Regions from separate parts of the Caballeronia sp. LZ028 genome, predicted to be linked through region 1. Evidence: predicted binding sites of a transcription regulator. Region 1 holds the regulator's gene; the other holds the start of a gene.

Region 1 (7,412 bases):
CCAGCGAAGCCAGAAGAGACGCGATCTCCGGCATGCCCGACACGATGGGCAATTCCGCGCTATACACGCGCCCGAGTTCCTCCGCGCCCTGATGCACGTGGATGAGCGTCTGCTTCGTCTTCGGGATATCGAGCAGCGTGTAGCCGCCCGTCGTCGATTCGCCCATGCGCGGGCCGAGCACGAAGAGCACGTCCGCATCGCGCACACGCGCGGCGAGCGCCGGATTGATCCCGAGGCCGACATCGCCCGCGTAGTTCGGATGGTCGTTGGAGAGCGTGTCCTGAAAGCGGAACGCGCAGCCGACCGGCAGTTTCCACGCTTCCACGAAGCGCGCGAAGTCCTGCGTCGCCTCGGCGGTCCAGCCGCTTCCGCCCGCGATCACGAACGGCTTCTTCGCGTTCGCGAGCAGTTCGCGCAGGCGCTCCATCTGCGCCTTCGACGGCGACGCCGCCACGCGCTGATAACGCGGCGCGGGCGGCACGGCATCGACGGTTTCGGTCAGCATGTCTTCCGGCAGCGCGAGCACGACCGGACCCGGACGGCCGGACATCGCCGTGTGAAACGCGTGGCTCATGTATTCAGGCACGCGGCGCGGATCGTCGATCTGCGCGACCCACTTCGCCATCTGCCCGAACATGCGCCGATAGTCGATTTCCTGAAACGCCTCGCGATCCATGTGATCGCGAGCGCATTGGCCGATGAGCAGGATCATCGGCGTCGAGTCCTGAAACGCGGTGTGCACGCCGATCGACGCGTGCGTCGCGCCCGGCCCGCGCGTCACGATCGCGACGCCCGGCTTGCCGGTGAGCTTGCCGACCGCCTCGGCCATGTTCGCCGCGCCCGCCTCGTGGCGGCAGACGATCGTCTGAATCTGCTCGGTCTCGTCATGCAGGGAATCGAGCACGGCGAGGAAGCTCTCGCCGGGCACGCAGAACACGCGCTCGACGCCGTGATGGACGAGCGCATCGACGAGCAATCGCGCGCCGGTGGTTTGATCCTGTGAGGAAGGGACAGCGGACGTCATGCGAAGAAGTCTCCTTTGATTGTCCGGCGCGGCTTCGATGCGCGCGGAGCCTAAAGCTTACGCCGCCGCGCCCGCGCGCGGAAACGGGCGAAGCGGAATCTTTTTCCGGGCAAACGCCCGCCCTTGCGATGCACGGCGCGCTTCCATCAGCCGAAATACCCCTTTTTCTCACCCCTTATCCAGCGATGGACAAAGACTCAAGTTCGCAATAATGGCTTCACTGAAAAGCGGACACGGCAACGAGCCAAGTGGGTCCGCTTGCTAAAGATCGCAGTTTCACCTCATCGGGGGCAAGTTTGAACATTCGTAAATTCATCGGCGCGAACAGCCGCGACGCACTGCGCCAGGTTCGTGAAGCGCTCGGCCCCGATGCCATCGTGTTGTCCAATCGCACGCTCGATGACGGCTCGGTCGAGATCGTCGGCGTCGCGGACAGCGACATCGCGTCGATCTCGCCCGCCGCGAAGGAACAGGCAGCACGTTCGGCGGGCACGTCGCGCGCCGCGCTGGCCGCCGCTGCAGCCGCGATGCCGGCGAAGCAGCCGGCCGCGAATCCGTACGCGAGCGGCGATGTGTTCTCGTCCGTCTTCGGCGCGAACACCGATGCGGACGATGAATTTCACGCCGAGCCGGAAGCTCGCGCAGAAGACGACACGCCGCCGACGATGGCCGATTCCAATCCGTGGCTGATCGAGCATGCGAAGCGCATCGCGCAGCAGGCGTCGATGCCGTCGAACCGTCCGCTGACCGCGTCGGCTGCGATCGCACGCGGCATGGGCGTGCCGGTCCCGGTGACTGCGCAAGAGACGCGCGTCGAAAAGACGGCGGACTCGGCCCGCTACGCCATGCGTCAGCAAACGAAGCGCGCGGAAGCCGCCGTCGAGCCGAAGGTCCAAACGCCCGACTGGGCACGCGAAGCCGCGCAAATCGCCGCGCGCCGCGCCGCGCAGAAGATCAACGCGAGCGCGCCGCACGCCGAAGCAGCCGAGGCGAACGCCGCGCCGGCATCGAAGGAACACGCATTCGATGGCTTGCCCGCGAACGCGGCGGCCGTCGTCACCGAAGCGATCCGCACGCGCATGGAGCAGGTCGTCAACGAAACGGTGATGAACGAGCTTTCGTCGATGCGCTCGATGATGGAAGAGCACTTCTCCGGTCTCATGTGGGGCGAGCGCCAGCGCCGCAACCCGACGGGCGGCGCGCTCACGAAGCGTTTGTTCGCCGCCGGTTTCTCGGCGCAGCTCGTCCGCATGATGGTGGACAACATGCCGGAACTCGAGAGCGTCGAAGGCGCGCTCGAGTGGGTGCAGCAGGTGCTCGAATCGAACATTCCGGTGATGGACAGCGAAGACGCGCTGATGGAACGCGGCGGCGTGTTCGCACTGATGGGCCCGACTGGCGTGGGCAAGACGACCACGACGGCCAAGCTCGCCGCGCGCTGCGTGATGCGCTTCGGCGCAAGCAAGGTCGCGCTGCTCACGACCGACAGCTACCGTATCGGCGCGCACGAGCAACTGCGCATTTTCGGCAAGATTCTCGGTGTGTCGGTTCACGCGGTGAAAGACGGCGCGGACCTGCAACTCGCGCTTTCGGAACTCCGCAACAAACATATCGTGCTGATCGACACGATCGGCATGAGCCAGCGCGATCGCATGGTCTCGGATCAGATCGCGATGCTGTGCGGCGCGGGTCATCCGGTGCAGCGCATCCTGCTGCTCAACGCGACGAGCCACGGCGACACGCTCAACGAAGTCGTGCAGGCCTACAAGAGCGCGGCGGACCAGCCGCCGCTCGCGGGCTGCATCCTGACCAAGCTCGACGAAGCGACGAATCTCGGCGGCGTGCTCGATACGGTCATCCGCTACAAACTGCCGGTGCATTACGTGTCGACCGGTCAGAAAGTGCCGGAGAACCTGTACGTCGCGACCAAGCGGTTTCTCATCAAGAGCGCGTTCTGCATCCCGCGCGACAACTCGCCCTTCGTGCCGCAAGACGAAGAAACGCCTGCGCTGCTGTCCGCGTTGTCCGCGCGCGCCACGACCGAACTGCATGAGGTGCACTTTGGATAAGTTCGTGCTCGACCAGGCGGAAGGCCTGCGACGGCTCCTTACGCGCGCCGGTTCGCGCGTGGTGGCGATCGCGGGCGGACCGGCCGGCATCGGATGCACGTCGGCGGTGGTGAATCTCGGCGCGGCGCTTTCCATCCACGGCAAGGACGTGCTCGTGATCGACGAGCACCGCAACGCGGGATCGGTGAGCCGTCTCGTGGGCACCGAAGACGCGGGCGCGCTCGCCTCGGTGATGTCGGGCCGGCGCATGCTCGGCGATGCCGTCGAGCGCACGCCGTTCGGCTTCTCGCTGATGGCCGCGCCGCGCGACGAACGCATCGTTCACGATGCCGCGCAATGCCGCGCGTTGCTCGACGGTCCGGCGGACATCGTGCTGATCGATGCGCAACTCGATCGCCACGGCGCGCTGTCGACGCTCGCGGCGCAGGCGCATGACTTTCTTATTGTGACGCGGGTAGCCGCGTCGGCGATCACCGAGGCGTATGCGTGCATGAAACGACTGCACTACGCCCATGCGATCGGCCAGTTCCGCGTGCTCGTCAATCACGTGCAGAACCCGGCCGACGCGGCGGTCGCGTTCGACAACCTGTCGGGCGTCGCGAGCCGGTATCTGGCCGTGTCGCTCGTGCAGGCGGGATATGTGTCCGAGGATGCGCGCGTCGCTCGGGCGATGGAACTCTCACGCTGCGCAGTCGAAGCGTTCCCGGCCACGGCCGCGGCGCGCGACTACCGCGCAATCGCGGCGGAGCTCCTGCACTGGCCGATGCGCCCCGCGCCTTATATGCGCGATGCGGGCGGCCAGGCCGACGCGCGAAATCCGGTTAGCGACTCTGTACAGGGCGCGCGGGAGGCGTCGCATCGTGCGGCTGCGCTTCACGACTTTGCATTGAGCAGCACGGCGTCGATGTGATCAAGATAGGTGACCAAGATGTATAACGCCCAAGGCAAACTCTCACAGTCGGAAGTGCTGACGAAATACGCACCGCTCGTTCGACGGCTGGGGCTCCAACTCGTCGCCAAGATGCCGGCGAGCGTCGATCTCGACGATCTCATTCAGGCCGGCATGATCGGCCTGCTGGACGCGGCGAGCCGCTACAAGGAAGATCAGGGCGCGCAGTTCGAAACATATGCGAGCCAGCGCATCCGCGGCGCGATGCTGGATGAGCTCCGCGCGAACGACTGGCTGCCGCGCAGCATGCGCAAGACGTCGCGCGAAGTGGAATCGGCGGTGCACAAGGTCGAGCAGAACCTCGGCCGCGCGGCGAGCGAGCAGGAAATCGCCGAGCACATGAAGATGCCGCTCGACGAATATCAGTCGATGCTTCAGGACTTGCACGGCAGCCAGCTGATCTATTACGAAGACTTCGATCGCTCCGCCGACGACGAGCCGTTCCTCGACCGCTATTGCGTCGATCGTTCGGATCCGCTGTCCGCGCTGCTCGACGACAGCCTTCGCGGCGCGCTGATCGAAGCCATCGACAAGCTGCCCGAGCGCGAGAAGCTCCTGATGAGCCTCTATTACGAACGCGGCCTGAACCTGCGCGAAATCGGCGCGGTGATGGAAGTGAGCGAGTCGCGCGTGTGTCAGTTGCACAGCCAGGCGGTCGCGCGTCTGCGCACGAAGCTGCGCGAGCAGGCGTGGACGAGCGTCGAGGCCTGACGTTCCCTAGCTGATCTCGAAGTCCCGCGTCTCGGCGAAGACCGTTTTCCCTTCGCCGAGACTTTTCGCGCGGTACATCGCGCGGTCGGCGGCGCGCAGCACGGCGGTCATGCCGGTTTGATGCGCGGACGCCGCGCTCGAAAGCAGGCATGCGCCGATGCTCGCCGATACCGACACCGGCCGCTCCTGCACCGACGTAATTTCGCCGAGCGCCGAATGGATGTTGTCGGCCACCGACAACACGGCGTCGCGGTCGCGCATCTGATGCGCGAGCACGACGAACTCGTCGCCGCCCAGACGCGCGATGGTGTCCGACTTGCGCATGCGCTTCGCGAGCGAGTCCGCGAAGGCTTGCAGCAGCAGATCGCCGACGGCGTGACCGTAGGTATCGTTCACTTCCTTGAAGCCGTCGAGATCGATCAGAAGGAGCGCGGTGGCGTGATCGCCATTGGCTTCGGGCGCGTTCATCGCGCGATCGACGACTCTTTCCAGCGCGTACCGGTTCGACAGACCCGTGAGCGGATCGGTCGATGCCTGACGCGCTAGATCGCGATTCGCGTTGCCGAGCCGATCGACGAGCACGCTCAGATACACCGATGCGCCGAGTACGCTCAGCGCGAGCCCGATCGCGGCGGGAAGATTCTCGTGCCACCACGGCTGCCAGACGGCCATCGCCGTGACGATGATGAGCGCCGTCGCGCACGATACGGCGAGCGTGCGCTTGCCGTATCGGCATCCCGAACCGATCAGAAACCAGAACATCACCCAGAGAAGCGGCAGCGCCGTTGCGCCGCCCGCGGCGAGCGCGAGCCCGAGGATCGTCTGATCGGCGATGGTCGTGACGGTCAGGCGCGCAACAGAAGGCGCGCTCATGCGGCTGACGATCAGAAGCGTGATCGCCCCATAAGACACATAGAGCGCGACGAGGCGCGTGGTCAGGAAGGCATCGTGTGAAGGGCGGAGCCACGCGAAAACGCCGTAAGCCAGAAGAACCACCGCTCCCATCCAGACCCGCAGCGTGGCCTGCTCGCGTTCCGGATTCCGGTGTTCGGACCATGCGAAGGCATAAGTCCGGCGTGCCGGTTGATGCGCCTGCTCCATACTGAACCCCTGGATGGTGATTTCTTTCTTTTATCTTGCTGCCAAGTACTGCGGCCCCGTCGCATGGCATCGGCTGAATTGAGTGGTATCGAGTTGCACCGAGCGAGCGATCCGCTATTTTGCAACGTTTTGCGAAGACGCTGTGTTTCGTGTAAGAACAGCTTAAGAACGTCCATTTCTCATTCACGGCGATGCGCGACGAATCCATTTCTTTAGCTGCCGAATGGCTGCCCGTTTGCAATAGCGAAGACGTGCCGGAAGGCGGCGCGCGCGGATTCATCGTGGCCGATGAGCGGATCGTCGTGTGGCGGGACAGCATCGGCGCGGCGCATGCGTGGCGCGATTACTGTCCGCATCGGGGCGCGCAGTTGTCGCTCGGGCATGTGATGCGCGATCAGATCGTGTGTCCGTATCACGGCTGGAGTTACGACATCGAAGGACAGTGTTTGCGGATTCCGTCGAATCCTTCATTGCGTCCGTCGAAGCGCGCGTGCGCGACGACTTTCGTTTGCGAAGAGAAGTACGGCGTTATCTGGATGTGTTTCGGCGAGCCTGCGTATGCGCTCGATTTCTTTCCCGAAGCCGCGATTCCCGGTGGCCGGCGCATCAATCTCGCGCCGCAGACGGTGAGGTCGTCGGCGCCGCGCGTCGTCGAGAATTTTCTGGACATGGCGCATTTCTCGTTCGTGCATGCGGGGATTCTGGGCGAGGACACGCATACGGAAGTGCCCGATTACGAAGTCGTCGCGAGCGATGAAGGTCTGGAAGCGCGGCAATGCCGATACTGGCAACCGGCGGGAATGCCGGGGCAGGGCGGCGGCGCGATGATCGATTATGTGTATCGCGTGAAGCGGCCTTTGATCGCGAAGCTGACGAAGATGGCGTCGGGCGGGCAGGGCGCGCTGCATATCATGCTGGCGGCGTCGCCGGTGACGCAGACAGAGACGCGCGCGTGGCTCGTCTCGATTCACGAGGACGATTCGACGCATTCCGATCGCGAGTTATACGACTTCAATATGGAGATTTTGATGCAGGACACGCCGGTGGTGGAGTCGCAATGGCCGCAGCGCTTGCCGCTCGATCTCGATGCGGAGTTGCATCAGAAGTGCGATCGGATGGCGGTGGCTTATAGGAGGTGGTTGGCGGGGATGGGGTTTGGTTGGGGGACGACGACGGCGAACCGCGAGGGCGGACTCGAGTAGTTTCGACTGCGACGGCTGTCGAGTGGAAACGCTTGGCGCGCCCGGCTGGGATCGAACCAGCAACCCCTGCCTTCGGAGGGCAGTACTCTATCCATTGAGCTACGGGCGCATCGGAGAAGGGCTTGCGGAAGAACTACACACGCCGTAAGACGGCTGCAAGGCCCATGCGAATCCGAGAGGATACCTGTTTTCCGTGACGCCGTCCATTGTGCGGGACCGAGCGCCCTGCGCGGAACGAGTCACAAAGCATCACACGATTCGGGTAAACGCCCGCTTCACCGCCCCGGCCACCCCGCGCCGACAGTTAAGCGTTCCGTCTATAATCGACCGTGCCTTTCCCCAAGGCGCGCCTAGCG
Region 2 (7,412 bases), 280 kb from region 1:
GAACTCGTGCCCGCGACGCCGCCGACCTTGTACATCGCGTCCTGCGCGGTCGCGCTTTGCGACCAGCCGTTGGTGACGGAATCGTCGGAAATCGTGGACGCCGCGCCGTTTGCGCCGGCCGTCGACGAGACCCCGAGCTTGTTCAGGTCGCTGCCGCTGGCCGCGCCGGTGATCGTGGTCGAGATGACGTTCGACGCGCCCGTCGTCGTGGAGTTGAGCACCAGATGCTGGCCGTCCGTGCCGGTCACGATCGTCGCGCTCACGCCCGGATTGCCGGACGCGTTGTTGATCGCGGCGGCGATGCCCGAAAGCGTGTTGTTGCTGCTCGTGATGTTGATCGACATCGACTTGGAGCCGACGCTGATCTGCATCGTGCCGGTGCCGAGCTTTTCGTCCGTCGCGAAGCCGGTCGACGTCAGCGATTGCGCCTTCGCGATCTGCGAGACCGTCACGTCGTAGCTGCCCGCCACGGCGCCGGCGGCGCCCGATGCGGTGATGCCGGTGCCCGTCACGTTGGTCGTGAAGGTCGACATCAGCGAGCCGTCGGTCAGGCTCGTCATCGTGGTTTGCAGCGTCGAGAGCGCCGACGACAGCGTGCCGATCGCCGAGAGCTTCGTGTTGTCGTTCGATTGCGCGGCGGCGAGCGATGCGCTCTGGCCGGCCGTTTTCGCGTTGACCATCGCGGTGACGAGCGCGTTGACGTCCATCGACGAGTTGCCCGTCGCGCCGCTGATGATGGATTGCGCTGCTTCGGCAAGCGCCGCGTTCGCGGACGCCTGGGTCTGCGCGGCGGTCGCCGCCGTGGTGGCCGTACTGATCGTGGACATCGGGTAACTCCGTGTATCGCGCTGTCGCCTGATTGCGCGTGATCGCAGTCAACTGCTCGTTGCGGGAAACAAACTCTTGCGTGTGCGCTCGTGGGCGCGGGCGCACACGCAAGAGATCGAAACGTGGTTTCGTCGCCGGGACGGCCCGACGCCGGATCTTCGGGATGAAGATCCGGCGTCGGGTGCTACCTTGGCGTACCGCTTAGCCGAGGAGCTTCAGAACTTGCTGCGGCAGGGAGTTCGCTTGCGCGAGCACCGAGATACCAGCCTGTTGCAGCACTTGAGCCTTGCTGAGGTTCGCCGTTTCCTGCGCGAAGTTCGCGTCGGTGATCTGCGACTGAGCCGACGACAGGTCGGTCGATTCAGCTTGCTGCGACGAAGCGATTGCGCTCAGACGGTTCTGGGCTGCACCCAGCGTTGCCTGCACGTTGTTCAGCGTCTGCAGTGCGTTGTCGATCGAGACCAGCGCGACGTTGGCGCCCGTCGTGGTGCTGATGTCGAGGTTCGCGACCGTGTCCGGCTTGTTGATCTTGTTGATCGACGCGTTGAGGGTGGTGATCGCGGAGCTCACGGATGCGCCCATCGAACCGGCAATGCTCGTGCTGAACGTCAGCGTGTTTTCGTGCGGTGCTGCAGCCGTGCCCGTGCCTGCGGTGCCCGAGCCGAAGATGGCCGTGACGGCCGTCGAGCTCAGCGCGACGTTGTTCTGGTCGGTGAACGAGAAGCCGCCCTTGCCGTCCGACAGCACGTTGATCGAGGTGATCGTCGCGCCGGAAGAGGCGTAGGCGCCGCTCGACGACAGCGACAGGTTCGAGAACGTGCCGAGCGTGTTGCCCTTCTGCACCATGCCGCCGCCGAGCGAGTTCGCGCCCATGTCTTGGCTCAGGTCCAGATTGATCGTCTGACCGACGTTCGCGCCGACCTGGAAGCTCAGGCTGCCAGCCGAACCGTCAAGAATGTTGCGGCCGTTGTACGTCGTTTGCGACGCGATACGGTTCACTTCGGCGATCTGCTGCGAAACTTCCTTCTGCAGCGAAGCCTGGTCGCTCGACGAGAGCGAGCCGCTAGCGGCTTGCACGGCCAGCGTACGGATACGCTGCAGGCTGGAGGTCATCGACGAAAGCGCGCTCGAAGCCGTCTGGGCAATCGACACACCGTCGTTCGCATTCGAAACGCCCTGGTTCAGGCCGTTGATCTGCGTTTGCATCCGGTTCGAGATCGCGAGACCTGCTGCGTCGTCAGCAGCGCTGTTGATGCGCTTGCCCGACGAGAGGCGGGTGATCGCCGAAGACAGCGCGCTTTGCGTGCCGTTGAGGTTCTGCTGTGCAACCAGCGAGTTGATGTTGCTGTTGATACCGATCATTTTGTTCTCTCCTGGGAGACTGTATCTGGCTTTGGCTAAAGCACCGAGTAAGTTGCCTGGCGGTCCTGCGCTCGGTGATAGCCGGCCGCCTACTTGTGGTTATCGGGCCCCTCGAAAAAAACTTAAGGCCCGCGCAAACGATTTGTGTAACGAATTCTGTTGCGAGGCCGCGAAGCCTTGCCCGGCAAGGCGCCGATTTCGCGCGTATGCTTTTTGGTCCCTCACGACGCATTCGGAGCGCACATGCAGACACGCAATATCGGCACATCGGAACTGAAAGTTGCGCCGCTCGTCTTCGGCGGCAACGTGTTCGGCTGGACTGCCAACGAGCGCACGTCGTTCTCGATCCTCGACGCGTTCGTCGACCACGGCCTGAATTTCATCGATACAGCCGACGTCTATTCCGCCTGGGTCGACGGGCATCAGGGCGGCGAATCGGAGACGATCATCGGCAAGTGGTTCAGGGAAAGCGGCAAGCGCCACCAGGTCGTGCTCGCGACGAAAGTCGGCAAGCTGTCCACGCGCGCCGGGCTCTCGGCGGCGAACATCGCGGCGGCCGTCGACGATTCGCTGCGGCGTCTCAAGACCGATTACATCGACGTCTATTTCTCCCATTACGACGACGAAACCACGCCGCTCGACGAAACCCTCGACGCGTATCAGACGCTCATCAAGGCGGGGAAGGTGCGGGTGATCGGCGCGTCGAACTACACGGGCGAGCGGCTAGAAGAGGCGTTGAAAGTCGCGAAGGATTCGGGCTTGCCGGCGTATCAGATTCTGCAACCCGAATACAACCTCTACGACCGCGAGGGCTACGAGACCGGTCTCGAACCGGTGGCAGAACAGCACAAGATCGCCGTCGTGCCGTATTACGCGCTCGCGAGCGGCTTTCTGTCGGGCAAATATCGGTCGAAGGCGGACACGCAGCACAAGGCGCGCGGCTCGCGCGTCGAAAAGTATCTGACGCCGCGCGGCCTCGAGATTCTCGACGCGCTCGACGAAGTCGCGAAACGCAACGACACGACGCCCGCGACGGTCGCGCTCGCGTGGATGATCGCGCGCCCGAGCGTGACGGCGCCGATCGCCAGCGCCACGTCGGTCGCGCAACTGGAGAGCTTGGCCGCCGCGACGCGCCTGCAACTCGCAGCCGACGATATCCATCTGCTCGACGAAGCCAGCGCGTGGCAGAAATAGTTCTGTTGCATCAATGAGTTGGCCGGCGCGCGGGAGTTGGCAATGGCGCGGTGTTCTGGTAACATCGCGCCCGAATCGAGAAATGTGCCCGATTTCCTGCCTTCGCCGCTGAAAATGACAACGTCAACCAACAGCGGCGAACGGCTCTGAAACGCGCCTTCGTGTGGTTCTTTCGAAAGCGCCTGCCGCTTCCGCGGCTGAATCTCAACGCTCTCTTTTCCGGCCTCCGTGGCCGCTTTGCTCGTGTCCGTCGCGCCGTTCTCACGTCCGGCGGACGATCGGAGTGCCGGGGCGCGGCAACTCGCAGTCGTCGCGCGCTTGAAAATACGTTTAGCAAACCAGGATTTACATGACCACTATCGTCCTCAAAGAAAACGAGCCGTTCGATGTCGCGATTCGGCGTTTCCGCCGCACCATCGAGCGCAATGGCCTGATCGCCGAACTGCGCGAGCGCCAGTCGTACGAAAAGCCGACCACCGAGCGCAAGCGCAAGAAGGCCGCCGCTGTCGCGCGTCTGCGCAAGCGCCTGCGCAGCCAGATGCTGCCGAAGAAGATGCACTAAGCGTCTTGTTCGGGCGAGGGTTTTCGGATCCTCGCGCCGAACGGCAAAACGGCGGTGCGACCCGTAAGGGCGCACCGCCGTTTTCGTTTCTATTGCCTTTTTTAGCGAGGGCGTTCAGACGAACGCGTGACGCCTGCCAAGCGCCGCGAGCAACGCCGGCCACTCTTCGATTTCGGCGTAGTCGTGAACTTCCTCCAGCTCGATCAGCAGATCGATGATGTTCGGATCGTAGGCATTCACGTTCGATGCGTAGAGCGCCCGCAGCAGACCGCCGTCCCGCGCATGCCGATAGTAGGAAATGCCGACGCCTTCCAGCTCCGGCTCGTACACATCGTCGCGCACGAGCGACCCGATCGCGCACTTGCGGCCTTCCGGACTGCGAAGCCTGCACGAACCGTTGTCGTCTTCCGAGACCGCGCGCTGCGTCAGCAAGTGCTCGCTGACGCGCTCGTAAATGTCCTTCGGGCTCAACATCGTAATAGGGCTCAACATCACAGCACCTGCAATATCACGCGGCCGTTTTAAGAAGTTCGGCTGACAACCCGAACTGACGCGCGATCGACGTCAAACGCTCGCGCCATTCCCATTTGCCGAAGACGTCATGCACGTTCTGCAGGCACGACAGCAGCTCGACGGTGTTGGGATCGAACACGTTGATGCGCGAACGGAGCAGCGCGCGCTTCAGCGCCACGACGCCGACATCCATGTACGCCGGCACCTGCTCGGGCGGCTTCGCGATGAAGCGAATGGGCACGCCTTCCATCGCGGTGACATAGTCGCGCGGCTTGATGAAGCTCCCGACAGGGCAGCCGCCGCAGTATCCGCGATAGGCACCGCCGCCCCGCGGCAGCAAAGCCGCTTGCCCTTGTCCGAAAAGATGCTGGACTGCGCTGTTGAAAATCTCCTGATGCGTCAGGAAGTTCAAGCTTTTCATGATCTTCTCCCCTGCGCCCCTGCGCAGCGGCCATACGTTTAAGTATTCGAGAACCTGCACCTGCTTACCGAAAGCGGCAGCGTCGTTGCAAATATGGCGCAACAGAATCGACGCTCGCCGCCCGGCCTCTGCTCCGAGCACGGCGGTTTTCCCGGCCTGGGCGTGTGGTCTGACTGCGCCCTGTGTGCTCGCGTCGGATTTCTACACTCAGTGACGATCCGTACACCGTCAGTTATAACGGTTCGGAACGGTAAAAAGGTGCGCCAGCGCACGCGAGGAAGCCATTTTTACACGGCTCGTACGTTCGTGCAGTGCGGAAAACCCGGCCAAAAGCCTTTGAGTTCGGGCAATTGCGCGTGCTTCACTGCAAAAAAACCGTCATCTATAAGGATTTACCCTAGATCGCGTAAATTACGCTATACGATGTTGTCAAAAGGCAAAATTTTTCCGCATAGGAATCGATCAAAGCGGGGTTTTTGCAACGGTCTTCCGTTTTGTCTTAGGTTTTTCTCGCGACATGCAACCCACGGCGTGATCGTTGACCATGCCGGTGGCCTGCATGAACGCGTAGCAAATGGTCGTGCCGACGAACTTGCAGCCGTATTTCTTGAGCGCCTTGCTGAGCGCGTCCGATTCCGGCGTGGACGCGGGCGTGGGATTTTTCGCATCGCGCGGCGTGTCGATCGTTTTGCCGTCGACGAACGACCAGACGAAATCCGCGAACGAGCCGTGCTCCTGCTGGATCTGCTTCACGGCGCGTGCATTGAGCACCGCCGATTCGATCTTCGCCCGGTTACGCACGATGCGCGCGTCCTGCACGATCCGCTCGACGTCCTTCTCGGTGAAGCGCGCCACCTTGTCGATGTCGAAGCCCGCGAAGAGCGCGCGATAGCCCTCGCGCTTGTTGAGGATCGTCGACCAGGAAAGGCCCGCCTGCGCGCCTTCCAGCACCAGCATTTCGAACAGATGCCGGTCGTCGTGCGACGGCACGCCCCATTCGCCGTCGTGATATTCGATCATCGCGTCGGTCGTGGCCCAGGCGCAGCGGGTGTGTTCGGCGTCTGCCATTGCGAGTCCTCATCATTATTTTGAATCGCGTCAGCATAGCGGATCGCCCGTATCGCGCCATCTATGCCATTCGGCCAATTGGCGCGCGTCGCGGCCGCCGGTAAGCTTGCGCCCATGACTACATCTTCGACTTCGGCATTTGACGGCTTCCTGCTCGGCATCGACGGCGGCGGGAGCGGCACACGCGTGATTCTCGCCGACGCGCACGGCAACGAACTGGCGCGCGCGAGCGGCGGACCTTCGGGGCTCGGGCTCGGGGTGGCGCGCGCGTGGCAATCGATCGGCGACGCGTGCGCGCGCGCATTCGAGGCCGCCGCGCTGCCGTTCGACTGGCGCAACTGCGCACTCGGCTGCGGCCTGGCGGGCGTCAACAACGCGGACTGGCTCACCGCGTTTCTCGGCGCGGCGCCGGACGTGCGCGCGTTGAGCGTGGAAAGCGACGCCTATACGACCGTGCTCGGCGCGCACGGCGGGGAATCCGGCGTGATCGTCGCGCTCGGCACGGGCAGCATCGCGGCGTCGCTGGACGAATCGGGCGTTTGCCGAATCGCGGGCGGCTACGGCTTTCCGAGCGGCGATGAAGCCAGCGGCGCGTGGCTCGGCCTGCGCGCGGTGGTGCATCTGCAGCGCGTGCTCGACGGCCGCGCGCCCGAAGATGGCTGGTCGCGCGCGATGCTCGCCCACACTGGCGCGACGGATCGCGACAGTCTCGTCGTCTGGCTGTGCGCCGCGAATCAAACCGCTTATGCGACGCTTGCGCCCACCGTGTTCGAGTTCCGCGACCATCCCGAGGCCGCGCGTCTGCTGGATCAGGCGGGGCAGGAAATCGCGAAATTCGTCGCGGCGCTCGATTCCGCCGGCGTGCTGCCCGTCGCGCTGTGCGGCGGGCTGGCCGCGCCTTACGAGCCATTCGTGCCGGCCATGTTGCGCGAACGCATGCGTGCGCCACGCGCCGATTCCGCAGCGGGCGCGCTCGAACTGGCGCGACGCGCGGCGTCCGCTTTCGCGGCTGCGGACGGTGCGGCGCGATAAAATACCGACCTTCGCGGCACCACAAAGGCAGTCATGTATTCGGTTATCGCTACTGATCTCGACGGTACGCTTCTCAACAGCGACCACCAGCTCGATCCCTTCACCGCCGAAACCGTGCGCGCGCTCGCGGCGCGCGGCGTGCCTATTGTCATCGCGACGGGCCGGCATTATCGCGACGTCGCCGGCATTCGCGATGTGCTCGGCGTCGACGCGTATCTCATCACGTCCAACGGCGCGCGCGTGCATACGCCGGCCGACGAGCGCATTTATTCGCGCGACCTCGAGCCCGCCGCCGTGCGCCGCCTCGTGCAGCCCGAGATCGCGGGCAGCGAGCGCGTCATCGTCAATCTTTTTGCCGACGACGCCTGGCTCATCGACCGTCACGCGCCCGAGTTGCTGGTCTTCCACCAGGATTCCGGCTTCAAGTACGAA

Evidence for each region. Region 1 encodes FliA, which starts transcription of late flagellar genes. Its sites were predicted from a motif close to CTAAAGTTTNNNNNNNNNNNGCCGNTA; they were not measured.
Region 2: the regulator FliA is predicted to act here: its motif matches at 2,291-2,317, upstream of QCE58_RS01990 (flagellin).

The regions. Positions count from the first base shown of each region.
Region 1 is NZ_JARUXN010000001.1:142,714-150,125, reverse strand. It holds gene QCE58_RS00735 (thiamine pyrophosphate-binding protein) at 1-1,024, opposite strand, end outside; gene flhF (flagellar biosynthesis protein FlhF) at 1,321-3,093, shown strand; gene QCE58_RS00725 (flagellar biosynthesis protein FlhG) at 3,086-4,003, shown strand; gene QCE58_RS00720 (RNA polymerase sigma factor FliA) at 4,022-4,753, shown strand; gene QCE58_RS00715 (GGDEF domain-containing protein) at 4,760-5,854, opposite strand; gene QCE58_RS00710 (aromatic ring-hydroxylating dioxygenase subunit alpha) at 6,046-7,056, shown strand; tRNA gene QCE58_RS00705 (tRNA-Arg) at 7,090-7,165, opposite strand.
Region 2 is NZ_JARUXN010000001.1:422,401-429,812, forward strand. It holds gene fliD (flagellar filament capping protein FliD) at 1-827, opposite strand, end outside; gene QCE58_RS01990 (flagellin) at 1,030-2,190, opposite strand; gene QCE58_RS01995 (aldo/keto reductase) at 2,434-3,384, shown strand; gene rpsU (30S ribosomal protein S21) at 3,734-3,946, shown strand; gene QCE58_RS02005 (hypothetical protein) at 4,061-4,438, opposite strand; gene QCE58_RS02010 (hypothetical protein) at 4,455-4,880, opposite strand; gene QCE58_RS02015 (DNA-3-methyladenine glycosylase I) at 5,343-5,948, opposite strand; gene QCE58_RS02020 (BadF/BadG/BcrA/BcrD ATPase family protein) at 6,063-6,980, shown strand; gene QCE58_RS02025 (Cof-type HAD-IIB family hydrolase) at 7,014-7,412, shown strand, end outside.